2 regions of the Mesobacillus sp. MER 48 genome follow, and region 2 is predicted to be linked to the other one. Evidence: riboswitches for the same ligand, from Rfam matches in the RefSeq annotation. Region 2 holds a riboswitch; the other holds the start of a gene.
The links. Region 2 has a riboswitch for cyclic di-GMP ahead of M3593_RS18575 (hypothetical protein). Riboswitches for the same ligand answer to the same signal wherever they lie in the genome.
Positions count from the first base shown of each region.

Region 1: another riboswitch for cyclic di-GMP. It lies ahead of M3593_RS15665 (anti-repressor SinI family protein); the one in region 2 lies ahead of M3593_RS18575 (hypothetical protein).

Region 1 is NZ_JAMAUR010000004.1:170,353-173,844, reverse strand. It holds gene M3593_RS15680 (late competence development ComFB family protein) at 1-262, shown strand, start outside; gene treR (trehalose operon repressor) at 318-1,043, opposite strand; gene M3593_RS15670 (helix-turn-helix domain-containing protein) at 1,313-1,633, shown strand; gene M3593_RS15665 (anti-repressor SinI family protein) at 1,732-1,860, opposite strand; cyclic di-GMP riboswitch class I at 1,890-1,976, opposite strand; gene M3593_RS15660 (hypothetical protein) at 2,193-2,408, opposite strand; gene M3593_RS15655 (helix-turn-helix domain-containing protein) at 2,627-2,968, shown strand; gene M3593_RS15650 (pseudouridine-5'-phosphate glycosidase) at 3,031-3,492, opposite strand, start outside.
Region 2 is NZ_JAMAUR010000006.1:82,518-86,009, forward strand. It holds gene nadE (ammonia-dependent NAD(+) synthetase) at 28-849, shown strand; gene M3593_RS18570 (hypothetical protein) at 901-1,245, opposite strand; cyclic di-GMP riboswitch class I at 1,485-1,569, shown strand; gene M3593_RS18575 (hypothetical protein) at 1,844-2,068, shown strand; gene M3593_RS18580 (acetyl-CoA C-acetyltransferase) at 2,122-3,306, opposite strand; gene M3593_RS18585 (GntP family permease) at 3,370-3,492, opposite strand, start outside.

The sequences.
Region 1 (3,492 bases), on a different contig from region 2:
TATCAATGTAATGGAGGAAGTGGTTTCGACTCTTGTCAATGTGTTGATGATGAGCCCCGATTACCAGACTTTCTGCAATTGCCAGAAGTGCCGTAATGATATCATCGCCATCAGCCTGAACACTCTTCCAAGCCACTATGTCACTACGGAAGATGGCCGAAAGATGGTTTATGAACAGCTAAACACTCAGGAGAACAGGGCCTGGATCAATAAACGGATCATCAGTGCCATTCATCTAGTCGGAAAATATCCGAAACATTAATAAAAGCTGCCTAATGACAGCCTGGTCGCCCAGGCCTGTCAACGGCAGCTCTTTTTTATATATTCTGTGTATCCATACGTCTGGCGAAATCCACGAACCGGAACTTGTCGGGACGATGCCTTGACTCGGTATACTGGAAAAGTGTCGCATCATCGAAATAAATATAGTTTTTCACGATGACAATCGCATGGAATCCTTCCATATCCAGAAGCTCCCGATCCTCTTCACTCGGTTCCTCAACCGTGAATTCCTTTTTGGCAAAACTGATTTTTTTATCCAGTTCCTGCTCAATATATTCAAAAATCGAATTCTCGCATTTTTGGCGTGACAGGCCTGGCACATGCCTTTCGACGATAAAATCCTTATCGAGGATGACCCGTTCTTCATCAATATGCCTGACTCTCTTCACCTTCCAGACCATCTCATCATTGTCAACATTCAGTTCCCTCGCGATATCCGCTCCTGCCTGTTCGAGATCAAACCCATCCACAGTCGTCTTTGCTTTTCCGCCCATATTTTTCGCGAGTTCTTTAAAACTGATTAGCCCGGAAATCGGAAACTGGTGCCTTTTCAAATCGAGCACGAGTGAGCCTTTGCCGCGGATTTTTTGGATAAAGCCATTTTGTGCGAGAAGATTCAGGGCTTTGCGAATTGTTTCGCGTGATGTCTGATACATTTCGGCAAATTCATTTTCAGATGGCAAAATTGTTTTGGCGTGGTAATGCCCCTCCTGGATTTGTTTGGCGATTTCTTCATAGATCAATAAATACTTTTTCTGCATATCATCACCCGTACCTTGTCTGATTGCTACCATTTTACCTTTTTTTCGAATAAAAGAATATTATAGACTATCCTGTTTACTTTTTATAAAAATTCACCGTTAACCGCCGATAACTATAGAGACTATTTTTTTCCCAACCTTTTATTAAAAAAAACACCACAAAAATTGAGAAGATTGTTTATAATTGTTCTGTAAGGTGTTCTTAATATGGAACTATTTTATCAGATTTGTTATGATATAACTATAAATTGACAAGGTGTGTGGATACTGTGATTGGTGAACGCGTCAAAAAACTTCGACAAGAGAAAAGAATGTCCCTATCCGAGTTGGCTGAGCAAGCTGGCGTCGCAAAGTCCTATTTAAGCTCTTTGGAACGGAATCTGCAAACGAATCCTTCAATTCAATTTCTTGAGAAGATCGCTGGAGTCCTGAATGTCCCGGTTGATCAATTGATCCATGAACAAGTCGATAAAGAAAATATTGATTCTGACTGGGTTAATCTTGTGAAAGAAGCAATGGATTCCGGAATCAGCAAAGACCAGTTCCGTGAATTTCTCGAGTTCAACAAATGGAAACTCAATAATAAATAATCACAAGGGACAGCCATTTCGCTGTCCCTTTTTTGTAAAATAAAAAGCACCTCTGTAAGGAGCTGCCCGAGTATATAACGATTATCTTTATGTATCCTTTACTCCTGCCTATTGGTCATTAAAAATTTCCTGATTTCTTCTTTATTTATTCCCATCTCCAATGCTTCCATGATCAGCTGCATCCATTCTGTATCCAATTCTTCGAAAATTACCTGTTCTTTAATCAAGTTCTTCCCCCCAAAATACAGTTAGTATCCCAGGCGGCCCGGCCATCATAGTACTTTTGCACCTTAGATCCGTGACTTTGCGTCCTGGTTTTTCAACCAGTTTGCCTTTATCTGTACCTTTTTGCTTAATCGTTTACTCCCAATGTCATTGTACCTTGTTCTATATATTTAACATGTAAATATTTGTCGGCGAATTTCTGGAACTATCCTTCTTTTTCTTCCAAACAATTACAAATTTATAGATTAAAACATTATTTTTCTGAAAATTTAAATCTTTTTACTAGTATTTTTTGTCGCATCCTATCCTTAAATGTTGAACTCTTTTTTTACATTCACCCCCATAAATCTGAAGATAAGCCTTTGGACTGTGAAGTTTTTGGATAGGTTTGCCTTTTCCCGCGATGCTTTAGGACTACTTTTTCAAGGCTGATGGCATTGAAAAACGGGTACCTTGTTAAATCATTGCCACACACCGGACATAGCCATTCACCCTGTTCACTGCTGCTAAACGAGGGACGATTGCATCGATCGCAGTTTTTTCTGTACATTGCCATTTGCCTCCTTAACTCGGTACTACTACACTCCATTCGAGTATAGTTCAGAGGAACCATTTTTGAAAAAGTCCATAATAAGGCAAATTTTCTTAAAAAAGAACAATAATCGTTCTTTTTTAAGAAATTCCTTCCATTCTCATACTATTTCGTATTTTTTAAAGAATCTATTTGTTCGTTATAATGAATATAGTTGATTTTAAGGAGATAACTAGATGAAGGTTGGAGAGAAGATTAAAAGATTAAGATTGGAAAGAAACTATTCTATTACTGAACTTTCTCAAAAAGCGAATGTTTCCAAGTCATACCTAAGTTATATCGAAAGAGGCATTCAAGAAAATCCTTCGCTCCAGGTTTTATCACGACTTGCCCACAATCTGGATACGTCTGTGGAGAACCTGATGGGCCAGCAAACAAAAAGGATTGATTCGATCCCCGTTGATGAGGAATGGATCGGACTTGTTGACGAAGCAATAAAAAATGGGATCAGCAAAGAAGATTTTTCTTATTACCTTGATTTCATGAAATTCAAGAACCGTATTGATAAAGAAAAGTAGCGAGTATTATAAAATACAAATTAAGAATGCATCTTAGACCAAAATACCAAAAAAAAACAGCCTTAATGGCTGATTCTCTGTTTGGAAAGGCTGGCGGCAATCTTCGCTCCCACCCTGGCGTTATTTTTGACAAGCGCGATATTAGCAACAAGGCTCTTTCCCTCGGTCAGTTCTTTAACCTTACCCAGCAGGAATGGGGTCAAATGCTTGCCGTCTATATGCTTTTTCTTCGCTTCTGCCAGTGCTTTTTCGATCACGTCAGCTATGAAACTTTCTTCCATTGCATCACCTTCAGGGATCGGATTGGCAACGACGATTCCACCATTGAGCCCAAGATCCCATTTAGTTTTGATCATATCCGCGACAGCCTCGGGAGTATCGAGGCGGAAGTTTACATTATACGGGCTCGTCCGTGTATAGAACGCTGGCAATGAATCGGTACCATAGCCTACAACAGGTACACCATGGGTTTCAAGATACTCTAGAGTCAATCCCAGGTCCAGAATCGACTTGGCGCCTGCACA
Region 2 (3,492 bases):
AGTTTTTCGTGAATTAGGAGGGTTATCATGAGCTTGCAAAAGCAGATAATTGAAGATTTGAATGTGCAGCCGCAAATTGATCCCCAGCAAGAAATCAGGAAAAGAATCGATTTTTTGAAGGAATATTTGCTTACATCAAGGGCGAAAGGGTTCGTTCTAGGCATCAGCGGCGGCCAGGATTCCACTCTGGCGGGGAAACTTGCGCAAATGGCTGCGGAGGAATTGCGGTCAGAAGGCAAGGATGCCAAATTCGTCGCTGTCAGACTTCCTTATGCGGTGCAAAAAGATGAGGATGATGCTCAGAAAGCACTGGAATTCATCAAGCCGGATCAAACGATCACCTTCAATATCCAGCCTGCTGTCGACACCTTCAATACCCAGTTCGAGGAAGCGATTGGCGAGAAGATGACAGACTTTAACAAAGGAAATGCAAAGGCAAGGATCCGGATGATCACCCAATATGCTATCGGCGGGCAGGACGGCTTGCTGGTGATTGGGACAGACCATGCTGCTGAAGCAGTAACCGGATTTTTCACAAAATACGGGGATGGAGGAGCTGACCTGCTGCCGCTTACCGGCTTGAACAAGCGCCAGGGCAGGGAACTGCTCAAAGCATTGAATGCAGAATCGAGACTGTATCTGAAAGAGCCTACCGCTGACCTTTTAGACAACAAGCCGCTTCAATCTGATGAAACCGAACTTGGCGTCAGCTATGAAGTAATCGATGATTATCTTGAAGGAAAGCAGATCGACGAAGCAGCAGCTGCCAAAATTGAGGGCAGATATCTTGCTTCAGAGCATAAACGGCATGTTCCAGCGTCCATGTTTGATTCATGGTGGAAGGAATAAGCACAAAAAAGGCCTGGCTAAGATTTTCAACCAAAAGCCAGGCTTTCCTTTTTATTCAGTTTGCGCAATAGCTAACTGTGGCGCATCCTCTTTGTCTGTCACTTTGTCGATTTTATCGGTGAACATCTGGAAGACCCGCTTTTTTTCTTCCAACTCCTTGATATACTCTTTCAAATCATTGAATTTCTCCTCAAATGGCTGATGATACAATTCGCGAATCTTCCTGTTCAGGTCCGGATTCACTGTTGACTGGACAACCTGCTTCGTGATGTTGAATTTATATGTATACACTTTAAGCTCATTTTTAACTTCGTCATACTCCGCATCTATTTCTTTAAGAATCTCTTCAATTTCTGCTTTCCATTCATCTAGCGACTTTTTAACATGCTGTTCCATAAGGATCCTCCTGCCATTCGCCTGTAATAAAGCTTCTTCCTTTTATTCTAGCAACTGAACTTTACATAGAGATTGCTGGGATATTACATTGTGAAAACAATGCGCTAATCAAAGTTGGCGCCTGAAAGGGTTGTCTATCTTTCATGCGATCACAAAGTTATAGGAAATTAGACTCATCTTTGTAATTAATTGGCGAATTTTGTTGAAAGTATGGTTCTAAAGTTTTATATTTTAAGTAGAACTGAAAAAGGCAAACTTATCGAAAGGTGAGGACGCAAAGCCACGAGTCTAAGGCCATGCTGCTAGGATAGTCGGGTTGCCAATAAAAGATCGGATGAGTATAGAACATATCGGTGAATGGTATTGGTTGACTGTTTGCCAAAGGAAATCCGCCGTCTTTTTTGGAGGGTTTTTTTTATTCTTCCTGGTCCATTCTGCACAATCATGCAAAAAGAACTGAATTTCACGTTTGCCGAGTGTGAGAAAGGATAAATAAAACTTAAGTATCTTGACAGGACGAGTGAAAATAATCCTTTTGGCAGGTTTTGTTTTTAGGAAAAAGGATTTTTGAAAAATAGAATGGAAGGTGGAGGAAACGTTGACTGTATTGTTTGGGACGGTAGAGTACTTTGAACGGGAGATAGAGTTTCATTTAACAGATGTTGAAAAAAGGGAAAGGTTCCAGGAAGAAATTCAGCAGATACAAATGAAGCTGGAAGAAGAGCTTCGGAATGATTTCATCTGTGACGAGAGGCTAAGAAGGGAATGCCTTGAGAATCTATCAAATGCATGCAGTAAATTAACTGAAGATTATGTAGTTTGATAACTACTAAAATATGAAAGCCTGTGGTGCGGACCACAGGCTTTTTCTATTGATTAAACATTTTCGATGATCGTTGCGACACCCATTCCGCCGCCTATGCAGAGGGTGGCCAGTCCGTATTTTTGTTCTCGTTTCTTAAGTTCGTGGATGAGTGTGACTAGAATTCTTGCTCCGCTTGCTCCAATTGGGTGGCCAAGCGCAATGGCACCGCCGTTGACATTTACATTCTCCTCGCTCATGCCAAGTTCCTTCATGACGGAAAGAGCCTGTGCCGCAAATGCCTCATTCGCCTCTACTAAATCGATATCCGTTAACTCCATTTCCGCTTTCTTAAGGGCTTTCTTAACAGCGCTAACAGGCCCAATACCCATGATGGATGGATCAACGCCCGCAGAAGCATTCGCCTTGATGGTTACAAGTGGAGTAACTCCTAGTTCTTTTGCTTTTTTGCCACTCATCACCACAACTGCAGCTGCGCCATCATTGATTCCAGAAGCATTGGCTGCGGTTACGGTTCCGTCTTTCTTGAACGCAGGCCGTAACTTGCCAATCTTTTCAAGAGTGCTGCCGAATTTAGGATGCTCATCCTGATTGACAATAATAGGATCGCCTTTACGCTGTTTCACTTCTACAGGGACGATTTCATCCTTGAAGCGTCCGGAAGTGATCGCTGCTTCTGCCCGATTCTGGCTCTTGACTGCGAAAGCGTCCTGTTCATTGCGCGAGATTTCATATTTTTCGGCAAGGTTTTCGGCAGTAATACCCATATGGTAGTCATTAAATGCACATACGAGTCCATCGCCAAGCAATGTATCAACGAGTTTTTGGTCGCCCATTTTGAAGCCTTCACGCGCACCTTTGAGAACGAAAGGCGCCTGGCTCATATTCTCCATTCCGCCAGCGACAACGATATCGGCTTCACCTGCTGCAATTGCCTGATATGCCAGGTGAACGGCCTTCAAACCTGAGCCGCATAGTTTATTGATTGTCATGGATGGGCATGTCTCTGGAAGTCCTGCTCTCATGGCAGCCTGGCGTGCCGGATTTTGACCAAGCCCGGCTTGAAGGACATTTCCCATGATGACTTCATCGACGGAATCAGCACTAATATTTGCTTTTTCCAATGCAGCCTTAATAGCGGCCGCTCCAAGATCAACTGCAGATACCTTTGAAAAAGCTCCGCCAAAAGCTCCTGTAGCGGTCCTGACCGCACTTGCAATCACAATTGAATTTTCCATTTTTACTGCCCCTTCCGAATTAAAGTTAAGAAAGGGGGAATTGCTCCCCCTTTGTTGTTATTATTATACTAGTCCAGTTAACTTGTAGACTGCAATAATGAAGAATACAGCCAATGTTTTTATTACAGTAATAGCAAAAATATCTTTATAAGATTGTTTATGAGTTAATCCGGTAACAGCAAGCAA